Linked DNA regions of Occultella kanbiaonis. Each later gene encodes a partner of the first gene's protein in a complex. Links are inferred from orthologs where the notes say so. Each region holds a gene or a part of one and is shown on either strand. Other genes may lie near its edges.

Region 1 (6,506 bases):
CCGAGCGCATGGCCCGGACCACCCAGGCCGGGTGCGAGTGGACCGCGGCCAGGCGGGCGGTCTCGTCCTTCGCATCGGCGCCGATCAGGTCCAGCCACTCGGCGAGGGGGCGTTCGGTGATGCGCCGGAGGACGGCGTTGACGAGTTGGGAGGGTCCGGTGCCGCAGGTGGACCGGGCCAGACCGACGGTCTCGGAGACGGCCGCGTGACCGGGCACCCGCATGCCGAGGACCTGGTGGGCGCCGAGCCGCAGCACGTCGAGGACCTCGGCGTCGAGGCTCGTGGCGTCGCGGCGGGAGGCATGGGCGATGATCGCGTCGTAACGGCCCTGCATCCGGAGCGTGCCGTAGGTGAGCTCGGTCGCGAACGCCGCGTCCCGGCCGCGGATCTGCCGCTCGGTCAGGACCGGGGGCAGCACCAGGTTGGCGTAGGCGTCGGTGGCCGCGACCGACCGCAGCACGTCGTATGCGGCGCGGCGTGCGGGGTCTGTGCCGCGGTTGCGCTCGGAGGGGCGGGAGGAGGTGCGCTGTGAGTCGGGGCGCCGGCCGCGGTCGCGCGAGCCCCGGCCCTGAGCCGGCCGGCCCGATCCACGGCCGCCCCGCTGCCCGCCGCCCGAGCCGTGGCCACTGTCCCGGTCCCCGCCGGGGTCACGGCCACCGCCCTGGTTCCCGCCGCCCTCAGACATCGGAGCCGACCTCCACCCGGTCGAAGGAGGCGTCCGCGGGCAGCCGTGCGCCGCGCAGCCAGTCCGAGGCGGCCATCCAGCCGCGACCCGGCGGGGCGATCGCGTCGAGCCGGACCGCCTCCGAGCCGGTCCCGACCAGCACGGCGCCGTCGACGTCCGCGAGCTGCCCCGGGGCAAGGCCGGCGTCCTCGACCACCGGCAGCACCGGGCCGAGCTTGTACCGATCGCCGTCGCGGGTGGTCCAGGCACCGGGGGCGGGCGTGCAGCCGCGGATCCGCCGGTCGATGGCAAGCGCCGGCAGCGACCAGTCGACGCGCGCGTCCGCGCTGTTCAGGCGGGGCGCGAGGCTGATCCCGTCGGTGGCCTGGGGCACCGGCCGGGCGGTGCCGGCCTCGATGGCGTCCAGCGTGGCCAGCATCAGCGCGGGCCCGGCCTCGGCCAGCCGGCCGAGCAGGTCCGCAGCCGTGTCCCGTCGCCGGATCGGCTCGGTGAGGGTGCCGTAGACGGGTCCGGTGTCCAGCCCGGCCTCGATACGGAACGTGCTCGCACCGGTCATGTCGTCGCCGGCCATGATCGCGTGCTGCACCGGGGCGGCGCCGCGCCAGGCGGGCAGCAGGGAGAAGTGCAGGTTCAGCCACCCGTGCCGGGGCAGCGACAACGCGGGGTCGCGCAGCAGCGCACCGTAGGCGACGACGGGTGCACAGTCGATGTCCAGCGCGGTCAGGGCCGCCAGCGTCTCCGCCTCGTGCGGCCGCGAGGAGGTGATGACCGGGACGCCGCGCTCGTCCGCGAGGGCGTGCACGGGACTCCGGGTGATCACGCGCTTGCGGCCGACCGGTGCCGGCGGCCGGGTGAGCACGCCCACCACGTCGTGGCTGGAGTCCAGCAGGGCCGCCAGGGTGGGCAGGGCGACGGCGGGGGTGCCCGCGAACAGCAAACGCATACGGGGCAGTCTAGGAGTCCGGGATGCCCAGCCCGAGCGCGACCAGGTCCGCGCGGAACGCCTGCGCGTCCGTGAACAGCAGCGCCTGGAAGCCCAGGTCCGCGGCCGCGGCCACGTTGGCCGGTGAGTCGTCGATGAATACCGTCTCCTCGGGCACGAGCCCGGTGGTGCGGATCAGCAGTTCGAAGATCGCGTGGTCCGGCTTCGCCAGGCCGACGGCGCCGGAGACCAGGATGTCCTCGAACTCGGTCAGCACCGGCGCGGCCCTCGGGGCGTGCTCGAACGTCTCGGCGGACCAGTTCGTCAGGCCGAGCACCCGCACCCCGGCGGCCATCAGGTCCCGTGCGATCTGCGCCGTGCCCGGGACCTCGCCGACCAGGGAGCGCTCGAAGTCACGCAGGTAGGCATCCATGTGGTGGACGTGGTCCGGCGCCCGGTCCGCGACCTCGGGCCGGGCCTGCGCCCAGGTGCGGCCTGCGTCCAGGGACCGGTTCAGGGTCGGGAAGTCGACGGCTGCCATGAACTCGGCGACCTCGCCCTCGCTGAGCCGGCCCTCGAAGACCGCCACCGGGTCCCAGCGGATCAGGACGTTGCCGAGGTCGAACACGACGGTGGTGATGGTCCGGTCGATCTTGGTCACGCGGGGGCCTCCTGGCCTGGGCGGTGTGATGGAACTCACCACAAGTGGTCGGGGTCGATGCGGACCCGAACGACGCCGGGTTCCTTGCGGGCACTGCGGATCGCCTGCGCCTGGGCCAGTGCGACGCTCAGCTCGTCCCCGGCGCGGCGGTCGATGCGCACCAGGGTACGCAGCATCTCCTCCTCCGCGGCCTGTTCCGGGCCGCCGGCGTCCTCGACCGGCACCGGGCCGAGGACCTCCGCCTCGGCCGGCAGACGCAGGTGCCGCATCATCGAAGCGAGCGCGCCCGAACCGCCGGTGAGGGTGGCGAGCCGCACCAGCGGCGGGAACGAGAGCTCCTGCCGCTCGCTGAGCTCGCGCCCGGCGTGCCCGACGGGGTCCCAGCGCACCAGGGCCTGCACGGGCACCGGGGCACCCTGGCCGAGGATCATCACCTCTCCCCCGTCACCGGAGGACCGGACCAGGGCCGCGGCACGCAGCCAGCGGCGCAGCGCCTCCACCCCGGCCGAGAGCTCGGGCCGGTTCGTGATCAGGGCGGCGTCCAGGAGCAGGGCGCCGGTGTACCCGCCGTCCGCCGATGGTTCCGCGCCGGGCGTGGCGACCACGAGCCGGGGTGCGGCGGGCACCCGGTCCAGCACGCCGCCGTCGCGCCCGGAGACCGTCACCGGCACCCCGGGGAACGCGCGGCCGAGCTCCTCGGCGGTGCGGCCGGCGCCGGTCCGCATCGCGCGCACCGCCGTGGCGCCGCACTCACCGCAGGCCCACGCGGTGGCGTGCCGGCCGCACCAGCGGCACTGCGGCGGCGCGTCGGCGCGATCGAGCCGGAGCGGGCCGTGGCAGTGGCTGCAGCGGGCGGGGGTGCGGCACCGGGCGCACGCCACCACCGGCAGGTACCCGGCCCGGGGCACCTGCACCAGGACCGGCCCCCGCGCGAGGGCCCGGCGCGCCAGTGCGATCGCCGGCGCCGGGATCCGGGCCCGGCCACCTTCGCCCTCCCGGGCCAGGTCCGCCTCGCCGGGGGCGATCACCCGGGGCGCACGGGCGCGCACCATGGCGCGGTCCGCCTGCAGTGAACGGGCCCACCCGTCGGCGACGAGCAGCTGGGCCTCGGGGGTGCGGGCGAATCCGCCGATGAGCGCCGCGGCGCCCGCCAGGTCCGCCCGCTGGACCAGGACCTCGCGGGTGTGCGGGTACGGCGCGCGCGGCTCGGCGAGCAGGTCGTCCCCGTCGTCCCAGCAGACCACGAGACCGAGGTTCGGCAACGGCGCGAACGCGGCGGACCTGGTCCCGACCACCACATGGGTGCGCCCGGTGAGGGCGCGCACGAACCGCCGGTAGCGGGCCGAGGCGCCCTGCTCGGCGGTGAGCACCACGTGCTCGATCTCCAGGGCGTCCAGCGCGGCCCCCAGGGTCGCGACGTCCCGGGCGTCGGGGACGCTCACGATGGCGTCGCGCCGGCCGGCACGGGTCGCGAGGACCGCCACGGCCACGGCAACGGCCCAGTGCGGGTGTTCGGTGCCGCCGAGCTCGACCCGTCCGGGCAGCGCGCACCAGGCGGCCCGCGGTGAGTCGCCGGCGCCGATCCGGCGCAGGAAGGCGGCACCGCCCGGGTAGTCGGCCCAGTGCGCGAGTCGGTCGGCGTCGAGGACGACGTCGGCGCTGGTCGGGTCGGGCAGAGGTGCCTGCCCGACGGCGGAGCCCGCCTCGGGTGCGGACGCCGGCTGCTCGGGAACGGCCTCCGGCTGCGCGAGCACGGCCTTCTCCGCGGTGGCGTGCCGCGGTGGAACGGCCAGGCGGAGCACGTCGGTGCTGGTCCCGGCGTAGCGCCTGGCCACCGCGCGAGCCAGCTCGTGGACGGCCGGGGTGAGCACGGGCAGCGGCGAGACCACCTTGCGCAGCGGCGCGAGGGTGCCGGGGTGCGTCGTCCCGGACGTCCGTCCGATCAGGTACCCGTCCCGGTCGGTGCCGGCGAACCGCACCTTGACCCGCACGCCCGGCTGCGCGGCGGCGTCGAGGGCGTCCGGGATGCCGTAGTCGAAGGTGTGGTCCAGGTGCGGCAGCGGCATGTCGACGAGCACCTGCGCCACCGCTGCGAACCGGGTGGAAGCGGGCGCGGGTGCGACGAGCCCCGGGTCGAGGAGGCTGGGTTGTTCCGGTGCCGGCACAGGACTGATCCCATCATGAACGACGGACACCCCACGTCCGGGGTCCACAGGGACCCGGGCGTGGGGTGTCGGCGCAGCGATCAGGCGACTGCAGCCTTGAGGGCGTCGACCCGGTCGGTCCGCTCCCAGGTGAACTCCGGCAGCTCGCGCCCGAAGTGGCCGTAGTTGGACGTGAGCGCGTAGATCGGCCGGAGCAGGTCCAGGTCCGCGATGATGGCCCGCGGACGCAGGTCGAAGACGGACGTGATCGCGTCGGTGATCTTCGCCGTCGGAACGGTCTCGGTGCCGAAGGTCTCCACGTACACCGCGATCGGGTGGGCACGACCGATCGCGTAGGACACCTGCACCTCGCAGCGGCGCGCCAGCCCGGCGGCCACGATGTTCTTCGCGACCCACCGCATGGCGTAGCACGCGGACCGGTCGACCTTCGACGGGTCCTTGCCACTGAAGGCGCCACCGCCGTGACGGGCCATGCCGCCGTAGCTGTCGACGATGATCTTGCGGCCCGTCAGGCCGGCGTCGCCCATCGGGCCACCGACCACGAACGTGCCGGTCGGGTTCACGTAGAGCTTGTAGGAGGAGACGTCCAGACCGGTCTTCGCGGCGTACTCGCCGAGGACGTGGTCGATCACGTGCTCGCGGATCGCCGGCTCCAGCTGGTCCGCGAGGCGGACGTCGGCCTCGTGCTGTGTGGAGAGCACGACCGTGTCGACGGCCACCGGGCGGTCACCGTCGTAGGCGACCGTGACCTGCGTCTTGCCGTCGGGCCGCAACCCCGGCACGATGCCCTCCTTGCGGACCTGGGTCAGGCGCGCGGAGAGACGGTGCGCGAGCACGATCGGCAGCGGCATCAGCTCGGGCGTCTCGTCGGTGGCGTAGCCGAACATCAGGCCCTGGTCGCCGGCACCCTGGAGGTCGTTGGGGTCGTCGTCGGTGGCGTCCGTGCGCACCTCGAGGGCCTTGTCCACACCGACGGCGATGTCCGGGGACTGCTGGCCGATGGAGATCGAGATGCCGCAGGAGTCGCCGTCGAAGCCGATGTCGGAGGAGGTGTATCCGATGCCGTTGACGACGCCGCGGATCAGTCGCGGGATCTCGACGTAGCTGTCGGTGGTCACCTCCCCCGCGACGTGCACCAGACCGGTGGTCACCATCGTCTCGACCGCGACCCGGGAGGTCGGGTCGGCGGCGAGCATCGCGTCCAGAATCGAGTCGGAGATCAGATCGCACACCTTGTCGGGGTGCCCCTCGGTCACAGACTCCGAGGTGAAGAGGCGAGTAGTCATGGGGGCGAGCCTAACGGCAACCGGGCCCCACGGTTGCGCATCGTTCAGTCCGTGAACAGCGGACCGATCACGTCCCAAAGTCCTGCGGCCACCTCGTCCTTGGTGCCCTGGACGGTCGCGACCTCGGCACCGGACGCGTCCAGCACCACCACGTGGTTCGGCACGTCGCCGAAGCCCTGGCCGTTGCCGACCTGGTTGACCGCGAGCAGGTCGGCCCCCTTGCGTCGTGCCTTGGCACGACCGTGGTCCAGCACGCTGCCGCCGGCGTCGCCGGTCTCGGCGCCGAACCCGACGATCACCTGGCCCGGGCGTCGCCCGGCCGCGAGGGCGGCGAGGATGTCCGGGTTCTCGGTCAGCTCGATCGGCGCGACCGATCCGTCCGCGGTCTTCTTCGTCTTCGACCCGGCCACCTGGACCGGTCGGAAGTCGGCGACGGCGGCCGCCATGACGAGCACGTCGGCGGTGCGCGCGCGGTCGGTCATCACGTCGTACAGCTCGGCGGTCGTCTCCACGGCGGTGACCCGGACGCCGTCGGGCAGGAGCGCGGCGTCCACGTTCGCGGCGACCAGCTCGACGTCGGCGCCGCGGGCGGCGGCGACGGCCGCCAGGGCGGCGCCCTGCCGCCCGGAGGACCGGTTGCCGATGAACCGGACCGGGTCCAGCGGTTCGCGGGTGCCGCCGGCGCTGATCACGACGCGACGTCCGGTCAGCGAGCCCGACGGCGTCGCCCCGTCCGCGGTGGGCGCGGCAGCTGCCGGGTCGGTCACCAGGGCGAGCGCGGCGAGGA
Region 2 (5,839 bases), 1.7 Mb from region 1 along the record:
CTGGCTCGGGACCGGCTCACCGGGTCCGGCGTCGCCGCCGCGGATGTCGACGAGGTCGTCCGACTGGTGCTGCTCACCGCCTCGCACGCTCCGGAGCCCGGCGACACCACGGGCGCGCTGCTCTGCGACGCGGACCTGTCCGTCCTCGGCCGCGAGCCGGCCGGCTACGCCCGCTACCTGGCCGCGGTGCGGGCGGACTACGCCCACGTCAGTGACACCGACTTCGCCAACGGACGGGCCGCCGTCGTCCATCGCCTGCTTGCACTGGACCCGTTGTTCCACACCGAACGCGGCCGGAGGCTGTGGGCGGAGCAGGCGCGCGTGAACCTGCTGGGCGAACTCCCCGGCTGAGGCCGCCGTACTCGTCAGATCAGGCGGGCGGCAAGGATCGAGCCGAGGTTCGTCACGCCATGGAACACCTGCGGTGGTGCGAACGTACCCAACGGCTGCGCCAGCGGTCCGAGCAGGTCGCCGCGCTGACCGAGCGGGAGTCGGTGGACCTCACCGCGCCGGTACCGGCCGAGGTTCGGGTACTGCGCCTCGGTGCCCGGGCGCAGGGAGAGTTCCAGCGCCACCACGACCCCGTCCGAGAACGGGCCACCGCGCGACCGGGAGTGTCCGTACTTGACCTCGACCGCGGCCAGGTCGGCCCAGCGAACGGCCCAGGGGTGACCCTTCGGGTCCTGGTAGTCCAGACCCATCGGCCCGATCTCGAGTGCGCGTGCCCGCAGCACCCTGGGCATCGTCAGCAGCAACAACAACCCGGCGAGCAGGAAGATCGCCCCGACGACGATCGGCACGGCACCCTGGTCCGAGGCGAGCCCGCCGAACACGGCGACGAGCCCGACCCCGAGCGTCAGCACCGTTCCGGCGACCTGGATCAGGATGCCCTTGGCGGTCGGCCTCAGGTCCACCCGGACCGGCGCCCCCGTGCCGGTCCGGTGTGGCGCCTGCGACTGCCGTCCGGAGGATGCCCCCTGCACACTCCCCGACCAGCCGGGTTGATACCCCGGCTCCTGACTGCCTGCACCCATGGGACCCGAACCTAGTGCGCAGCCCGGCGTGGCAGCCATGGGCAGTCCTTCCCGCCCGAAACGAGGCGAAGACCCCCGGTCCAATCGGACCGGGGGCCTTCGGGTGATGCGTTCGACCGGCGTGGGGCCGGGCTGCGATCCCTAGGGGATCAGAAGCCCATGCCGCCCATGCCGCCCATGTCGTCGCCACCGCCGCCGGCGGGCGCAGAGGCCTTCTCCGGCTTGTCGGCCACGATGGCCTCGGTGGTGAGGAACAGGCCGGCGATCGAGGCGGCGTTCTGCAGAGCGGAACGGGTCACCTTGACCGGGTCGTTGATGCCGGCAGCGAGGAGGTCCTCGTACTCGCCGGTCGCGGCGTTGAGGCCGTGACCGTCGGGCAGGTTGCGGACCTTCTCCGCGACAACTCCGCCTTCGAGGCCGGCGTTGATCGCGATCTGCTTGAGCGGCGCGTCCACGGCCACGCGAACGATGTTCGCGCCGGTGGCCTCGTCACCGTCGAGCTCGAGGGTGGCGAACGCGGTGTTCGCGGCCTGGATGAGGGCCACGCCACCACCGGCGACGATGCCCTCCTCGACGGCAGCCTTCGCGTTGCGGACGGCGTCCTCGATGCGGTGCTTGCGCTCCTTGAGCTCCACCTCGGTGGCGGCCCCGGCCTTGATCACCGCGACACCACCGGCGAGCTTCGCGAGGCGCTCCTGGAGCTTCTCGCGGTCGTAGTCGGAGTCGGAGTTCTCGATCTCGGCGCGGATCTGCGACACGCGACCGGCGATGCTGTCGGCCTCGCCGGCACCCTCGACGATCGTGGTCTCGTCCTTGGTGATGACCACCTTGCGGGCGGTACCGAGGACCTCGAGGCCAACGTTGTCCAGCTTCAGACCCACGGTCTCGCTGACGACCTGGCCGCCGGTGAGGATCGCGATGTCGGTCAGCATGGCCTTGCGGCGGTCGCCGAAGCCCGGGGCCTTGACGGCGACGGACTTGAAGATGCCACGGAGCTTGTTCAGCACCAGGGTCGCCAGGGCCTCGCCCTCGACGTCCTCGGAGATGATCAGCAGCGGCTTGCCGGCCTGGATGACCTTCTCCAGCAGCGGCAGCAGCTCCTTGACGTTCGAGATCTTCGACTCGACGAGCAGCACGTAGGCGTCCTCCAGGACGGCCTCCTGACGCTCCTGGTCGGTGACGAAGTACGCGGACAGGTAGCCCTTGTCGAAGCGCATACCCTCCGTGAGCTCGAGCTCCAGGCCGAGGGCGTTGGACTCCTCGACCGTGATGACGCCCTCCTTGCCGACCTTGTCCAGAGCCTCGGCGATGAGCTCGCCGATCTGGGGGTCGCCGGCGGAGATGGCGGCGGTGGCGGCGATCTGCTCCTTGGTCTCGATCTCCTTGGAGGAGTCGAGCAGGGCAGCGGTCACGGCCTCGACGGCCTTCTCGATGCCGCGCTTGAGGGCGATCGGGTTGGCGCCGGCCGCGACGTTGCGCAGGCCCTCGCGCACGAGCGCCTGGGCGAGCACGGTGGCGGTGGTGGTGCCGTCACCCGCGACGTCGTCGGTCTTCTTGGCGACCTCCTTGACGAGCTCGGCGCCAATCTTCTCGAAGGGCTCCTCGAGCTCGATCTCCTTGGCGATGGACACGCCATCGTTGGTGATCGTGGGGGCGCCCCACTTCTTCTCCAGGACGACGTTGCGTCCCTTCGGGCCGAGCGTGACCTTCACGGTGTCGGCGAGGGTGTTGAGCCCACGCTCCATCCCGCGGCGGGCCTCCTCGTTGAAGGCGATGATCTTTGCCATTCGGGTCTGATCCTCCGGTACTGGCGTTCGTAAGGCCGGTGCGATGCCCGCGACGGACGACGCCACCCGATGCGTTCATGTCCCGCACCGGCGCAGCGCCTCATCTCACTGACCAGGTGTTGTCACTCTCAAGGCGAGAGTGCTAACGCCATTATTGGCACTCTCACCCGGAGAGTGCAAGAAGGGCCCGACGGCGGAGGCACGGTTTCGCAGTCAGGTGAACCCGGGCGCCTGGTCGCCCCGGGCGCGCCCCGGCCCGGATGGCGGTGACGCCGGTCACGGCGACCGTCGAACGGCACCGGTCGACCGCTCAGGAGGCTCAGACCGTCGAACTCGGCGCCAACGACGGCGCCCGCACCTCGAACCGCTGGGCCAGGGCCCGCCGCGCCGCGTGGTGCCCGCCCATGCCGTGCACCCCCGGCCCCGGCGGCACCGACGCCGAGCACAGGTACACCCCGGGGATCCCCGCGGCGAACGGGTCCGTACTGAGGCGGGGGCGCGCGGCCATGCCCCAGGTGGAGACCGCGCCGGCCGCGATGTCCCCGCCGATGTAGTTCTGGTTGTGCTCGGCCATCTCGGCGGCGGGCACGCACCGGGAGGTGACGACGACATCGCGGAAGCCCGGCGCGAAACGCTCGATCTGCGCGGTGACGGCCTCCGTGACGTCCACGGTGCTGCCCGCCGGCACGTGGGCGTAGGCCCAGCCGGGTCGTCGCCCGGCGACGACCCGGCCGGGATCGGCCACGCTCGGGTCCGAGAACAGCACCATCGGCGTCGCCGCATGCACGCCCTCGGCCACGAGGGACTCGGCGTACGCCATCTCCTCGCGGGTGCCGCCCACGTGCACCGTGCTCGCCTCCCCCACCCGAGGGTCCGCCCACGGCACCGGGCCGGAGAGCACGTAGTCCACCTTCGCCGCGGCGTCGCCGTAACGGAACCGGGCCAGCGCCGCGCGGACCCGCTCCGGCATCCGCTCACCCCAGATCTCCAGCAGCGTCGCCGGAGTGGTGTCGAAGAGGTAGGCGCGTGCCCGCGGCAGCTCCCGCCAGGTGCGGACCCGGTGGCCGGTCCGGATCACCCCACCGTGCGCCTCGAGGTCAGTCCTGAGCGCGCCGATGATGGCCCCGGACCCACCGACGGGGATCGGCCAGCCGGCCGCATGCGCGTGGGTGGCGAGCATGATCGCGGTGCCGGCGCCGGCGAGCGAGGGCTGCGTGCTGATCGAGTGGGCGGCCACCCCGGTGAACAGCGCGGGGGCGACGTCGCCCCGGAACCGAGCCGACCAGGCTCGCGTGCCCTGCTCGAACAGGCGGGCGGCCGCGCCGACGGCCGCCCGCAGCCCTGTGGGCGTGAGCAGACCGGCCGGCAGGCTCCGGCGGTCGCCGAGCGCGAGCTCGGTGAGCATGGCCGAGTTCTCGACGAGGGGACCGAACAGGTCGAACCAGGCTGCGCCGTCGGGCCCCAGTTCCGCCGCCGTACGCCCGAGCGAACGGTACGCGATACCCGCCGGCCCTTCGGGCATCGGTTGGGCGTAGGCGACCTCGGGGACCCGCAGGTCCACCCCGCGGGCCGCGAGGTCGAACTCGGCGAAGAACGGGCTGGCCAGCGCGAGCGGATGCACGGCGGAACAGATGTCGTGGACCACCCCGGGGGCGAGCCCGAGATCGAGGGTGCGGGCGCCGCCGCCGACGGTCTTCTCCGCCTCGAACACGGTGACCTCGAGACCGGCCCGCGCCAGGGTGACGGCGGCGGCGAGCCCGTTCGGTCCGGAGCCGATCACCACGGCGTCCGTCTGTGCCCTCATGCTGCCATTGTTGCCTACCCGTGAGGGGGCCCGCGTCCGGGCCCGCCTGACCTAGGATCGACCGCAATGAGTTCCCGCCGTCGCAGATTCTGGACGCTCGCCGCCGTGGTCGCCGTGGTGGCTCTCGTCGGTGCGGCCGCAGCCGTGCGCGATCGCGGCCGCGTGGACGAGGTGGGCCTGTACACGCTCGGGATCGGCGTCCAGGCCGACGGATCGGTGACGACGATCCCCACGGACTCCGATGCCCGGTACCTGCCCGGCACGCGGGTCATCGACCCTGGCCCGGACGCGAGCGATGCCGACCGCGAAGCCGCCGAGGCGCTGGCCGAGGCGACCAGGACGTGGCTCGACGCGGGGACCGTGCCGGGCGTCGGTGGCCCGCACGAGGAACTCGTCACGGACGCCCTTCTCGACCTGCACACGCTGACGCTCGAGGGTGGCGCCGCCGTCGCCGGCTTCTCGAGCAAATGGCGTTACGTCTGGCCACGCGACGCGTCGTTCGTGGCGGCCGCGCTCACCGTGACCGGCCACCACGAGGACGCCGTCGAGGTGTTCACGTTCCTGGACGGCGTGCAGCACCCGGACGGCAGCTTCGAGGCGCGCTACCTGCCGGACGGGTCCGGACCGCCCGATGCCCGGGGCCTGCAGACCGACGGCACCGGCTGGGTGCTCTGGGCTCTCGCATACGCGGCGGACGTGCTGGGGCCGGGCGCCGAGCGGGACGAGCTCCTGGCGACGTTCGCGCCGATGATCGAGCGGTCCACGGGCTATCTGCGGGCCCAGGTGGCGAACCCGCGGTCCCTGCCCGCGCCGTCGGCGGACTACTGGGAGCACCGCGAGAGCACCCTGACCCTCGGCACCGCGGCCCCGGTCCTGGCCGGCCTCGAGGCGTCCGCGCGGCTGCACTCCTGGCTCGGCCGCGACTCCGACGCCGCCGCCGTGGGTGCCGATGCCGACCGGCTCGAACAGGCGGTCGTGGCGAACTTCGGGCAGACCGGGTATGGCCGCTACGCCGGACGGTCCCCACGGGACGCGGCCACCGCGTTCGTGCTGCCGCCGTTCCAGCCCGAGGCGCTGCCGGGGGCGGCCGCGGCCTGGGAGTCCTCGATCGCCGAGATGAACAGGCCCGCCGGCGGCCTCGCGCCGGGTGGGTCGTGGCCGGAGACCTCCATCTCCTGGACACCGCAGACCAGCCTGTACGCCTGGTCCGCCGC

What was found. The genes of interacting proteins can lie anywhere in the genome.
Region 2: the proteins of metK (region 1) and groL are in contact, whole or in part, in a cryo-EM structure (PDB 8P4O), measured with the Escherichia coli proteins. The link is inferred for Occultella kanbiaonis from one-to-one orthologs.

The regions. Positions count from the first base shown.
Region 1 is NZ_CP046175.1:2,836,648-2,843,153, forward strand. Bases 3,617-6,506 are described here. They hold metK (methionine adenosyltransferase), read right to left. Parts: upstream 5,720-6,506; coding sequence 4,514-5,719; downstream 3,617-4,513. Other genes in these bases: GKS42_RS13130 (primosomal protein N'), read right to left, coding at 3,617-4,433; coaBC (bifunctional phosphopantothenoylcysteine decarboxylase/phosphopantothenate--cysteine ligase CoaBC), read right to left, coding at 5,764-6,506. In the rest of the region: GKS42_RS13115 (RsmB/NOP family class I SAM-dependent RNA methyltransferase), read right to left, coding at 1-685; fmt (methionyl-tRNA formyltransferase), read right to left, coding at 678-1,628; GKS42_RS13125 (HAD family hydrolase), read right to left, coding at 1,639-2,268; more of GKS42_RS13130, read right to left, coding at 2,304-3,616. UniProt on the Escherichia coli protein: Catalyzes the formation of S-adenosylmethionine (AdoMet) from methionine and ATP.
Region 2 is NZ_CP046175.1:4,579,083-4,584,921, forward strand. Bases 503-3,456 are described here. They hold groL (chaperonin GroEL), read right to left. Parts: upstream 2,822-3,456; coding sequence 1,184-2,821; downstream 503-1,183. Other genes in these bases: GKS42_RS21075 (hypothetical protein), read right to left, coding at 503-1,034; GKS42_RS21085 (phytoene desaturase family protein), read right to left, coding at 3,141-3,456. In the rest of the region: GKS42_RS21070 (DUF4031 domain-containing protein), read left to right, coding at 1-351; more of GKS42_RS21075, read right to left, coding at 366-502; more of GKS42_RS21085, read right to left, coding at 3,457-4,625; GKS42_RS21090 (glycoside hydrolase family 15 protein), read left to right, coding at 4,692-5,839.